Regions from separate parts of the Sodalis sp. C49 genome, predicted to be linked through region 1. Evidence: predicted binding sites of a transcription regulator. Region 1 holds the regulator's gene; the other holds the start of a gene.
The links. Region 1 encodes PhoB, which activates phosphate uptake and scavenging genes when phosphate is short. Its sites were predicted from a motif close to CTGTCATAAAACTGNCNNAT; they were not measured.
Positions count from the first base shown of each region.

Region 2: a site for PhoB is predicted at 3,153-3,172, ahead of ugpB (sn-glycerol-3-phosphate ABC transporter substrate-binding protein UgpB). Genes of this name have one in related genera too.

Region 1 covers NZ_CP163303.1:2,327,568-2,334,119, reverse strand. The annotation lists gene sbcD (exonuclease subunit SbcD) at 1-994, opposite strand, end outside; gene phoB (phosphate response regulator transcription factor PhoB) at 1,206-1,895, shown strand; gene phoR (phosphate regulon sensor histidine kinase PhoR) at 1,920-3,257, shown strand; gene ABUK12_RS10575 (PstS family phosphate ABC transporter substrate-binding protein) at 3,254-4,192, shown strand; gene ABUK12_RS10570 (cobalamin-independent methionine synthase II family protein) at 4,443-5,546, shown strand; gene brnQ (branched-chain amino acid transport system II carrier protein) at 5,978-6,552, shown strand, end outside.
Region 2 covers NZ_CP163303.1:3,943,464-3,950,015, forward strand. The annotation lists gene ABUK12_RS17685 (high-affinity branched-chain amino acid ABC transporter permease LivM) at 1-90, shown strand, start outside; gene livG (high-affinity branched-chain amino acid ABC transporter ATP-binding protein LivG) at 87-866, shown strand; gene livF (high-affinity branched-chain amino acid ABC transporter ATP-binding protein LivF) at 866-1,585, shown strand; gene ugpB (sn-glycerol-3-phosphate ABC transporter substrate-binding protein UgpB) at 3,247-4,566, shown strand; gene ugpA (sn-glycerol-3-phosphate ABC transporter permease UgpA) at 4,632-5,522, shown strand; gene ugpE (sn-glycerol-3-phosphate ABC transporter permease UgpE) at 5,519-6,364, shown strand; gene ABUK12_RS17715 (sn-glycerol-3-phosphate import ATP-binding protein UgpC) at 6,371-6,552, shown strand, end outside.

The DNA.
Region 1 (6,552 bases):
CCTCGATATCCAGCCAGACGGGCGAGGGCCCCGGGTAATCGCTAAACGAGCGCAACTGCGCCTCGATGTCCGCCAGGTCGCCTTTTATCAGGCGCAGGGCCTGGGTCTCCGGGATCAAAACCGGGGAAATGTCCGCCACGCCCCCGGCGTCGAAACTGACTATATTGATCTGCTTGGGCTGCCCGGTTTCATCAAAACTCAAGGCGATGGGCGAACCGCAATAGCGGATATGCTGCTGTCCGCCCACGCACTGCGGGCGGTGGATATGGCCGAGGGCGATATAATCCGCCGGCGGAAACAGCTGGGCGGGAAACGCGTCCAGGCTGCCGATATAAATATCGCGTACCGAATCGGTGGTGGCGGCGCCCACCGTGGTCAGGTGTCCGGTGGCGATAATCGGCAACCGGCCGGGCAACTTGGCGCGCAGGGCCAGCGCCCGGTCATATAGCGCCTGGTAATGTGCGGCGATGGCGTCCATCAGCGCCCGCTGTTTATCATCCCCCGATTCTCCGGCGCGGCTGGTCAGCACATCCCGCGGGCGTAAAAAGGGGATGGCGCACAGTATCGCCCCCGGCTTTCCACTACGATCGTTAAGTACAAAAACCGGTTGCCCGCCGCTGTCTTCGCGGTCGCCGTCGGCGTTGTCGTCATCGTCCCGGGCGCCGAACCCGCCGCCGGCGATAACCCGGGTATGCATGCAGGCCAGCAGCGCCCGGGATTCGTTCAATGTCGCCACCGCGTCATGATTGCCCGCCAGTATGATCAGCTGGCAACCGGTCGGCTGCAACGCCACCACGAAACGGTTGAACAGTTCGCGGGCATAGCTGGGCGGGGTGCCGGTATCAAAGATATCGCCGGCCACGATCACCGCGTCGATATCCCGCTCTGCCACCTGCGCCACCAGCCATTGCAGGAAGGCGCGATGCTCCCGGGCGCGGTTTTTGGTGAAAAACGACTGACCCAGGTGCCAGTCAGAAGTGTGAATGATCCGCATGACGCTCCAGCCAGAGTGCAAAAGTCAGGGCGAGAGTATAAACCTTACCCCGGGCGATGCCGACGTAAAGCTGTTAATTTGGCAACCCGGGACGAAAAAAAACCGCCATCCGCTATGCTTCTGGCACGATGGGCTGATTTTAATAAATCTGTCATAAAAGTGACGCATAATGCCCGGGCACGTTAACCGCAGAGATTAATGGCAGGAAAAAATGGCAAAACGCATATTAGTCGTGGAAGACGAAGCGCCGATTCGTGAAATGGTGTGCTTCGTACTTGAACAGAATGGCTTCCAGCCCATCGAAGCCGAAGACTACGGCACGGCGGTCAGCCGTATGGCGGAGCCTTATCCGGATCTGGTATTGCTCGACTGGATGTTGCCAGGCGGTTCGGGAATACAATTTATCAAACATATGAAACGCGAAGTATTGACCCGCGATATTCCGGTCATGATGCTGACCGCGCGCGGCGAGGAGGAAGACCGGGTGCGGGGGCTGGAAGTAGGCGCCGATGATTATATCACCAAACCGTTCTCGCCCAAGGAGCTGCTGGCCAGGATCAAGGCGGTGATGCGCCGTATTTCGCCGATGGCGGTGGAAGATAAGATTGAACTGCAGGGCCTAAGCCTGGATCCGTCGTCGCACCGGGTAACCTCCAACGAACTGGCCCTGGAGATGGGACCGACCGAATTTAAACTGCTGCACTTTTTCATGACCCATCCCGAGCGGGTATATAGCCGGGAACAGTTGTTAAATCATGTCTGGGGCACTAATGTGTATGTTGAGGACCGGACGGTTGATGTGCATATTCGCCGCCTGCGCAAAGCGCTGGAAACCGGCGGTCACGATCGGATGGTGCAGACGGTCCGCGGCACCGGCTATCGTTTTTCCGCGCGCTATTAGCGCGGTATAAGGGGAGCTCTGCCGGTGCTGGAACGTTTATCCTGGCGTAAGATTTTGCTGGAACTGGGGCTGTTTTGCCTGCCGGCCCTGCTGTTGTCGCTTTTTGTCGGCCACCTGGCCTGGCTGTTGGTGGCGGCGCTGCTGGCCGCGCTGGTGCGCAACTATTATTACCAATTGCGGCTGTCCCGCTGGTTATGGGTCGATCTCCGGCATACGCCGCCGGAAGGGCGGGGAAGCTGGGAACCGCTGTTCTATGGCCTGCATCAGATGCAGTTGCGCCACCGGCGGCGGCGGCGTGAACTGGCGACATTGTTCAAACGCTTTCGCAGCGGCGCGGAAACCTTGCCTGATGCGCTGGTGATGTTGACCGACGACGGCCATATTTTCTGGTGCAACGGCCTGGCGCAGCAGCTGCTCGGGTTTCGCTGGCCGGAAGACAACGGCCAGCATATCCTTAACCTGCTGCGCTATCCTGAATTCAACAGCTATATCCAGGGCCAGTCGTTCGAGCGCCCCTTGACCCTGCTGCTCAATAAGCAACGTTACGTTGAATTCCGCGTGATGCCCTATACCGACGACCAGCTGTTAATGGTGGCCCGCGACGTGACCCAGATGCGCCAGCTGGAAGGCGCCAGGCGCAACTTTTTCGCCAATGCCAGCCATGAACTGCGTACGCCGCTGACGGTGTTGCAGGGATATCTGGAAATGATGAACGACCAGGATATGGATGAAGCCATGCGCGCCAAGGCCATCCACACCATGCAGGATCAGACGCAGCGCATGGAGCGTCTGGTCAAGCAGTTGCTGGTGTTATCCCGTATCGAGGCCGCGCCGCAGGGCGAGGTCAATGAACGCGTCGATATTCCGGCCATTCTCAAGCGCCTGCAGCAAAGCGCCGGGGCGCTCAGCCAGGAACGGCATGAGATCGTGTTCCGGGTTAATGAACAGTTGCTGGTGCGCGGCAATGAGGATCAGCTGCGCAGCGCGATGTCGAACCTGATATACAATGCGGTCATCCATACGCCGCCGGGCACCCGCATCGAGGTGTGCTGGCAGCGTACCGCTGAGGGCGCGCAGTTTCAGGTCAGCGATAACGGGCCGGGCATCGCCCCGGAGCATTTACCGCGCCTGACCGAGCGTTTTTACCGGGTTGACAAAGCCCGTTCGCGCCAGACCGGCGGCAGCGGCCTTGGGCTTGCCATCGTTAAGCACGCGCTCGGCAATCATGACGCCCATCTTGATGTTATCAGCGAGCCGGGCGCGGGTACCCGCTTCTTTTTTACCTTGCCCAACCGGTTGATTGTCCTCCCCGTCCTGGCCGAAAATAACCCCACTTCTCCTTCACGTGTCAAATCCCGATGATAAAAGCTGTAAAAACCCTGGGCTGGCTGCTCTGCCTGCTGTTGACCCTGCCGGCGGCGGCGCGGCCGCTGTCGGTGCTGTCGGGTAGCCTCACCAGCAGCGGTTCCGATACGCTGGCGAATATGATGGCCCTGTGGGCGGCGGATTTCAGACATGACTATCCGGATGTCGGCGTGCAGATCCAGGCGGGCGGATCGGCGACGGCGGCGACGGCGCTGGCCGCGGGCACGGCGCAAATCGGGCCGATGAGCCGCATGATGAACGCGACTGAAATCGCCGCGTTCCAGCGCCATTACGGCTACCCGCCCCTGGCGGTGCCGGTGGCCTTGGATGCGCTGGTGATTATAGTCAACCAGGATAACCCCCTGCCCAGGTTGCGCCTGCGCCAGTTGGACGCCATTTTTTCCATCACCCGCAGCTGCGGCGACGCCCCTGCCGTCACCCGCTGGGGGGAACTCGGCCTAACCGGGCGGTGGGCCGATATGGCCCTGCTGCGCTATGGCCGCAATTCCGCCTCCGGTACCTATGGTTTTTTCCGCCAGCGCGTGCTGTGCGGCGGTGACCTGCTGGCATCAGTCAATGAACTGCCCGGGTCGGCTTCGGTGGCGCAGGCGGTAAGCGCGTCGCGCAACGCCATTGGTTACGCCGGCATGGGGTTTCATACCGCCGGCGCGCGGATCCTGCCGTTAACCGACGAGGCCGGCCGCCAGGTGACGCCGGACGAGTCGGCCTTGCTTAACGGCGACTATCCGCTGGTGCGCTATCTCTATATTTATCTGAATAAGCCCCCTGATACCCCATTGGCGCCGGTCACCGCCGCCTTTATGGACCGTATTTTGTCGCCCCAGGGCCAAAACCTCGCCCGCCAGGGCGGCTACCAGCCCTTGCCTGAACCCATAAGGCTACAGGCGCGCCGGGATATCGGGCTGCAATGAGGTGTGTCGGCAGGGTGGGCCGTCGCCCGCGGGTGATCATGAATAATGTTCAACACGGGTGAATTTTCTTCGCCATGGCGATGCGCCGCCGCGTGCTAGTATGGATGCGGGCATTATAGACGTCCGGATGTCTATATGTCACCGACGGAAACTATTGCCCACCGGGAAAGTTTACATCCTGAACTATTCATTAAATCTTATTATCTTGCGGGCCTTGTCCAGGCCGGCAAAATAACGCCGGAGCTCAAACATGCAAAGAAATACGCCTCCCTTTCGCGCTGATGTGGTGGGCAGTTTATTACGCCCCGAGGCGATTAAACAGGCCCGCAGGCAGTTGCAGCAAGGGGCCATTACTCCCGCGCAGCTGCGTGCCGTCGAGGATACCGAGATCCGCCGGGTGGTGGAACTGCAGCGCGGTCTGGGGCTGCAGGTGGTCACCGACGGCGAGTTTCGCCGCGCCTGGTGGCATTTCGATTTTTTTGAGGGGCTGGACGGGGTGGAAGGCTACGATGTCGACCAGGGTATCCAGTTTTCCGGGGTGCAGACCAAGGCGCGCAGCATTAAGGTCACCGGCAAGGTGGCGTTCCGCCAGCATCCGATGCTGGCGGATTTCCGCTATCTGCGCAGCGTGGCCGGAGACGCGGTGGCTAAAATGACCATACCCAGCCCGAGCGTGATGCATTTTCGCGGCGGGCGCGGCGCCATCGACGCCGGCGTCTATCCTGATCTGGCGGCGTATTTCGCCGATCTGGCCCAGGCCTGGCATGACGCTATCCGCGCCTTTTACGATGCCGGCTGCCGTTACCTGCAGCTTGACGATACCGTGTGGGCTTATCTGTGTTCGACGGACCAGCAGCGCCAGATCCGCGAGCGCGGCGAGGATCCGCGGCAATTGGCGCGCATCTATGCGGATGTGCTCAATCAAGCGCTGGCGGGCAAACCGGACGATCTGGTGGTTAGCCTGCATGTTTGCCGCGGCAATTTCCGCTCCACCTGGATTTCCGAGGGCGGTTATGAGCCGGTGGCGCCTATCCTGTTCGGCGAGGTCAAGGTCGACGCCTTTTTCCTGGAATATGACACCGAGCGCGCCGGCGGTTTTGAACCGCTGCGGTTTATCAAGCCCGGCCGCCAGCAGGCGGTGCTGGGCCTTATCACCTCCAAAACCGGTGAATTGGAAGATCCTGAGGCGGTGCTGGCGCGCTTGCGCGAGGCCACCCGTTATATCAGCCTGGACCAGCTGTGCCTGAGCCCGCAGTGCGGCTTCGCCTCGACGGAAGAAGGCAATAGCCTGACCGAAGCCCAGCAATGGGACAAACTGCGGCTAGTGCTGGATGTTGCGGGCCGCGCCTGGTAACGCCAGCGCCCGGCTATCCCGCCCGCGGCAAAATACCGCGGGCGGGCATGGTCGCCGCGGGTTAAGGGGCGGCCCGGGGGTGCCACCGGTATCCATGCCGTTCTGTTATAGTTAAAAGCGCGTCCCTTCAACTATCTTGTAGCAGAAATTACCCAGGCTATGAAAGTATTCACTGCTTTTAGGGTATTTTTTTGGCTTATCATTCTGCTTTTATCTTCAACTATTGCCTTACCGCGCTTTAAACGTTTAAATTGCGCCGGTTATTGCATGTTTCACGCCGTTTTGCACCCTTTTAGCGCTCCGGTCCCGGCAAACAGGCCATTACGCCATGGCCCGCGAGATATCCCGTTGCTGTTGGTGATGTCATAACCGGCATGAGTCGTCATAGGTTTTACTTATTTTTCGCATCCAGACAGGCATTACATTATTCCATGAGCCAGCGTTTAAGCATCAGAGATATCCTCGCCCTGGGTTTTATGACCTTCGCCTTGTTTGTCGGCGCGGGCAATATCATTTTTCCGCCGATGGTGGGATTGCAGTCAGGCCCTTATGTCTGGTGGGCGGCGGCGGGGTTTCTGATTAGCGCGGTTGGGCTGCCGGTACTGACGGTGATTGCCCTGGCCCGGGTGGGGGGCGGCATTGACGCCCTCAGTTCCCCCATCGGCAGAAAAGCGGGACTGCTGCTGGCCGTGGTATGTTATCTGGCGGTGGGGCCGCTGTTCGCCACGCCGCGCACCGCGACGGTATCCTTCGCCGTGGGGCTGGCGCCGTTTACCGGCCAGGGGGATCTGCCGCTGTTTCTTTACAGCCTGGTCTATTTTGCGCTGGTCATCGCCATCTCGCTCTATCCCGGCCGCTTATTGGATACGGTCGGGCACATCCTGGCGCCGCTGAAAATGATTGCCCTGGCGGTCCTGGGCATCGCCGCGCTGCTGTGGCCGGCGGGCAATCCCATCCCGGCGACCGACGCTTATGCCCATATGCCGTTCTCCAACGGTTTTGTCAA
Region 2 (6,552 bases), 1.6 Mb from region 1:
GTGCTGATGATGATCTGGCGACCGCAGGGCCTGTTGCCGATGAAACGTCCGCAGATGAAAATGAAGACCGGTAAAGGAGCGCAGGCATGACGTCCACGGCATTGCAGCCCCTGTTATCCGTTAAGGCGTTGACCATGCGTTTTGGCGGTCTGCTGGCGGTTAACCAGGTTGAACTGGAATTATTCCCCGGCGAAATCGTGTCGCTGATCGGCCCCAACGGCGCCGGTAAAACGACGGTGTTTAACTGCCTGACCGGGTTTTATCGTCCCACCGGCGGCACTATCATGCTGCGCGATCAGCATCTGGAAGGGCTTCCGGGCCAAACCATCGCCCGTATGGGGGTGGTGCGTACCTTCCAGCATGTGCGCTTATTCCGGGAAATGACGGTAATCGAAAACCTGCTGGTGGCGCAGCATCAGCATCTTAAAAGCGGCGTATTTGCCGGCTTGCTGAAAACCCGCGCCTTCCGCCAGGCGGAAGCCGAGGCGCAGGATTATGCCGGCGCCTGGCTTGACCGCGTGGGTTTACTGGAGTTGGCTAACCGTCAGGCGGGTAACCTGGCGTATGGCCAGCAGCGCCGGCTGGAGATTGCCCGGTGCATGGTGACGCGCCCGTCGCTGCTGATGCTTGATGAACCGGCCGCCGGCCTGAACCCGAACGAGACCGCCGAGCTGAACCTGCTGATTGCCGAACTGCGGTCACAGCATAATGTATCGGTGTTATTGATTGAGCATGATATGAAGTTGGTGATGGGTATTTCCGATCGCATTTATGTGGTTAACCAGGGCATGCCGTTGGCAAAGGGTACGCCCGCCGAGATTCGCAGTAACCCGGACGTGATTCGGGCCTATTTGGGAGAGGCCTGATGACTCAGGATACCGCTATGCTGTCATTGCACCGGGTGTCGGCGCATTACGGTAAAATCCAGGCGTTGCATGAGGTGAGCCTGCATATTAATCCGGGCGAGATCGTGACGCTTATCGGCGCCAACGGCGCCGGCAAAACCACGTTGTTGGGTACGCTGTGTGGTGATCCGCGCGCCTCCAAGGGCCGGATTATGTTTGAGGGCGGCGATATTACCGATTGGCCGACGGCGCGGATCATGCGTGCCTCGATTGCCATCGTGCCGGAAGGGCGGCGGGTGTTTTCGCGGATGACGGTGGAAGAGAACCTGGCGATGGGGGGGTTCTTTGCCGACCGTCCGCAGTATCAGCAGCGGATTAAGCGGGTGTTCGAGCTTTTCCCGCGTTTGTATGAGCGTCGTGTGCAGCGCGCGGGCACCATGTCCGGGGGCGAGCAGCAGATGCTGGCCATTGGGCGGGCGTTGATGAGCCAGCCGCGATTGCTGCTGCTGGATGAGCCTTCGCTGGGACTGGCGCCGATTATTATCCAGCAGATATTCGATACCATCGAGCAGTTGCGTCAGGAGGGGATGACCATTTTCCTGGTGGAGCAGAATGCGAACCAGGCGCTGAAACTGGCTGACCGCGGCTATGTGTTGGAAAACGGCCATGTGGTGCTGGAGGATAGCGGCGAGGCGTTGCTGGCGAACGAGGCGGTGCGCAGCGCTTATCTGGGCGGGTGAGGTTATGTTGCCGCGGCGAGGGTTTGGCTGATGCTTGCGGGGAGGTTTATGTTGCCGCGGCGAGGGTTTGGCCTGATGCTTGCGGGGAGATTTATGTTACCGCGGTGAGGGTTTGGCTGACGCTTGCGGGGAGGTTTATGTTGCCGCGGCGAGGGTTTGGCTGATGCTTGCGGGTGAGGTTTATGTTGCCGCGGCGAGGGCTTGGCTGATGCTTGCGGGGAGGTTTATGTTGCCGCGGCTGGGGTTTCGCTGACACTTGCGGGTGAGGTTTATGTTACCGCGGCGAGGGCTTCGCTTGCCATGCGTTCGGCTATTTTATGTCGTGCCGGGTGCCGGCAAGCGACAAGGAGGCCGTACCGCGACGGCCTCCTTGACCTCCGCGCGTCCGGCAGATCGTGCGCCGCTGCGCGGTGCCCGGCATCACCCATCCCGGCTTGTGGACCGCCCGGCATGCGCTCCCGGCGCAGCCCGGGCTTTCGCCGCTCCCGGCGGCTCATCCAGCCGTGACGTGCGCCGCCGGCGCACTCTATGCCGGCACCACGTCAACACCATCGCCTGCCAGCAAAACAGCGTTTTGGGGTCCTTAGCGGTATGCGCTTACCGGGAAAGGTCTCAGTATTCGTTTTGCGCTAATGTTTACAGGCTGATGGCTAATGGCTGAAAGCGTAATGCTTAATGTTAAAACTCAAAACTCAAAACTCAAAACTCAAAATTGAATGATGAATGTCATATGTCATAACTGCATAACTACATAACTGCATAACTGCATAACTGCATAACTGCATAACTGCATAACTGCATAACTGCATAACTGCATAACTGCATAACTGCATGACTGCATGACTGCATGACTGCATGACTGCATGACTGCATGACTGCATGACTGATAAGTCTCTTTCGGTATGCCTGCTTTTCGCTATGTCAGCGGCATTCCAGACCCGTTGCATTCTGTAATGGTTAACCGTATCCCGGCGCCAGACCTTATCCCAAGCATCAGCGCCGCTGTTGTTTCATAATATGCGGTGCGAACAGCGACATGGGGACCGGCATAAAGCGCGCTGACGGCGCCTGTGACCCCGGCATGAGCCGCCGGGAGCGGCGAAAGGCCCGGTAGCGCCGGGAGCGCATACCGGGCCGGTGCATCACGGGGGCACGGGCGGCGGAAGGCATCGCGCAGCGACGCGCGACCTGCCGGGCGCGCGGAGGTCAAGGAGGCCGTCGCGGTACGGCCTCTTTGTCGCTTGCCGGCACCCGGCATTCCATATAACCGCCGAACGCACGGCAAGCGAAACCTTCTCCGAAACGACATAAACCTCCCCGCCTCCCGCCTCCCGCCGTCAGTCGCCAGCAGCCAGCAGATTCATTGTGATGCTTGCCGGCCCGCCTGTAAGCTCAAAGCGCAGCGGGCCTGCCGTGCCGTGGTGCGCTCCGGTGAACTGAGACTGCCCCTTCGCCCCCATCGGCAGGCTTTCCCGCTGGGAATTAAGGGCGTTAAGCCGACTCGCCGGTTAATTCTGACACCGTCAGGCCCGCCTGGCGACGCGCTGGGCGAAGAATTCGCCGCGCGCTGTCACCCCGCTGTCATAAGGGTGTTATTTTTCTGTCATTTCAGCATGTCATGTTACAGGCCGATGAACTTTTCCGGCATTCAGGAGCATGGCATGTTGAAGCACTCAATTCGTATCGCCGCCTTAAGCGTGGCGTTGACGCTGGCCGTGAGCACCAGCGCCCAGGCAGTGACCGAAATTCCTTTCTGGCATTCAATGGATAGCGTGCTGGGCACCGAGGTGGATTCCCTGGCCGCGCGCTTTAACCAGACGCATCCTGAATATCATGTCGTGCCGGTGTACAAGGGGAATTACGAGCAGGGTCTGACGGCGGGCATCGCGGCATTCCGTACCGGCACCGCGCCGGCGATTTTGCAGGTGTATGAAGTCGGCACCGCCACCATGATGGCCAGCAAGGCCTATAAGCCGGTGTACCAGGTGTTTGAACAGGCCGGCATCAAGAATGATGAGTCGGCGTTTGTGCCCACCGTTTCCGGCTACTACAGCGACAGTAAGACCGGGCATCTGCTGTCCCAACCCTTCAACAGCTCGACCCCGGTATTGTATTACAACAAGGACGCCTTTAAAAAAGCCGGACTGGATCCGGAACATGCCCCGCAAACCTGGCAGGAACTGGCCGCGGCGGCCGCTAAACTGCGCGCCAGCGGTATGGCATGCGGTTATGCCAGCGGCTGGCAGGGTTGGATCCAAATCGAGAACTTCAGCGCCTGGCATGGCCTGCCGGTGGCGACCAAGGATAACGGCTTTGCCGGCAACGACGCGGAGCTGATTTTTAATAAGCCCGAGCAGGTGAAGCATATCCAATTGCTGTCGGACATGAACAAGAAAGGGGATTTCAGCTATTTCGGTCGTAAGGACGAGTCCACCGAGAAGTTTTACAACGGCTCATGCGGCATGACCACCGCCTCGTCAGGCTCCCTGGCCGCGATTCGCCAGTATGCCAAGTTTAATTACGGCGTGGGTATGATGCCGTATGACGCCGACGTGAAGAACGCGCCGCAAAACGCTATTATCGGCGGCGCCAGCCTGTGGGTGATGAGCGGTAAGGATGACGCGACCTATAAAGGGGTGGCGGAGTTCCTGCAGTTCCTTGCCCAGTCTGATATCGCCGCCGAGTGGCATCAGAAAACCGGTTACCTGCCCATCACCACCGCCGCGTATGAGCTGACCCGATCCCAGGGTTTTTATGACAAAAACCCCGGCGCCGATATCGCCACCCGCCAGATGCTGAATAAACCGCCGTTGCCGTTCACCAAAGGCATGCGGTTGGGCAATATGCAGCAAATCCGCACCGTGGTGGACGAAGAGCTGGAACGCGTCTGGACCGGCAAGGCCACGCCTCAGGAGGCCCTGGACAGCGCGGTTAAACGCGGCAACCAGTTGCTGCGCCGGTTTGAACAATCGCTGAAGTAAACCTCAGTTGGCGACCCGCCGCGCCGTGCGGCGGGTACATTTTTGCATTGCGGGTTGGGTTGTTTATGGCTATCGCGCCCCATCGCGGATTCAAACAACGCTGGCTGGCCTATCTTCTGGTGCTGCCGCAGTTGGTGATTACCGCGATTTTTTTTCTTTGGCCGGCGGGGACCGCGCTGTGGTATTCGGTGCAGCGGGTGGACCCGTTCGGAATAGAGAATACCTTTGTCGGCCTGGATAATTTTGTCCAACTGACACAGGATGAATATTATCTGGATTCCCTGGTCACGACGCTTATCTTCAGCGGCCTGGTGACCGGCATCGGCCTGCTGGTGGCGCTGTTGCTGGCGGCGCTGGTGGATTATGTGCTGCGCGGCAAACGTATTTACCAGACGCTGCTGCTATTGCCCTACGCGGTGGCGCCGGCGGTGGCTGCGGTATTATGGATGTTCCTGTTCAGCCCCGGGCTGGGGCTTATCGCCTATCTGCTCAATAATCTGGGGTATCACTGGAATCATGCGCAAAACAGCGGGCAGGCGATGTTCCTGGTGGTGCTGATCTCCATCTGGCAGCAGGTAAGCTATAACTTTTTGTTTTTCCTCGCCGCGCTGCAATCCATTCCGCGTTCACTGGTGGAGGCCGCGGCCATCGACGGCGCCGGCCCGGTACGGCGATTTATCGATTTATCGCTGCCGCTTATCACGCCGGTGAGCTTTTTCCTGCTGGTCATCAACCTGGTGTACGCTTTTTTCGATACCTTTCCGGTCATCGACGCGGCAACCGCCGGCGGGCCGGTGCAGGCCACCACTACCCTGATTTACAAAATCTACCGCGAGGGTTTTGCCGGCCTGGATCTCTCCAGTTCCGCCGCGCAGTCGGTGGTGCTGATGATGGTGGTGATTGTGCTGACGGTCATCCAGTTTCGTTTTGTCGAGCGTAAGGTGCGATATCAATGATAGAACATCGCCGCGGACTGGATATCTTCAGCCATTTAATACTGATACTAAGCGTTGCCGTTATTCTGCTGCCGTTATATATCGCGCTGGTGGCGGCCACCATGGACAACCGCCAGGTGTTCCAGGTGCCGTTGAGCCTGGTGCCGGGCAGCCATCTGTGGGAAAACATCCGCCATGTCTGGCAAGAGGGCGTGGGCAGCCAGGCGGTGCCGTTCAGCCGGCTGCTGTTCAATAGCTTGGTCATGGCGCTGGGAATCACCCTGGGCAAGATCAGCGTGTCGATGTTATCCGCCTACGCCATCGTTTATTTTCGCTTTCCATTGCGCAACCTGTTTTTCTGGCTGATCTTCATGACGCTGATGCTGCCGGTGGAAGTGCGTATTTTTCCCACCGTCGATGTGATAGCCAATCTGCATTTGCTTGATAGCTATACCGGCCTGACGTTGCCGTTGATGGCCTCCGCCACCGCAACATTCCTGTTCCGCCAGTTCTTTATGACCATTCCCCATGAACTGCTGGAGGCGGCGCGCATCGACGGCGCCGGGCCGCTGCGGTTTTTGTGGGATATCCTGCTGCCGCTGTCGAAAACCAATCTGGCGGCGCTGTTTGTGATCATCTTTATCTACGGCTGGAACCAGTATCTGTGGCCGATCCTGATTATCAACAACAGCGCGATGGGCACCGCGGTGGCGGGCATCCGCAGCATGATCGCCAGCGGCGACAGCGCCACGCAATGGAATTATGTGATGGCGGCGATGCTGCTGACCATGATCCCGCCCCTGGCAATCGTATTGCTGATGCAGCGCTGGTTTGTGCGCGGCCTGGTTGATAGCGAGAAATAAAACATTATGGCGAGTTTGATTTTACAAGCGGTCGAAAAGACCTATGACGGCAAGACGTCGGTGATAGCGCCCTTAAACCTGGACGTGGCCGACGGGGAGTTTATCGTACTGGTCGGGCCTTCCGGCTGCGGCAAATCGACCCTGCTGCGCATGGTCGCGGGGCTGGAGAGCGTCAGCAGCGGCGATAT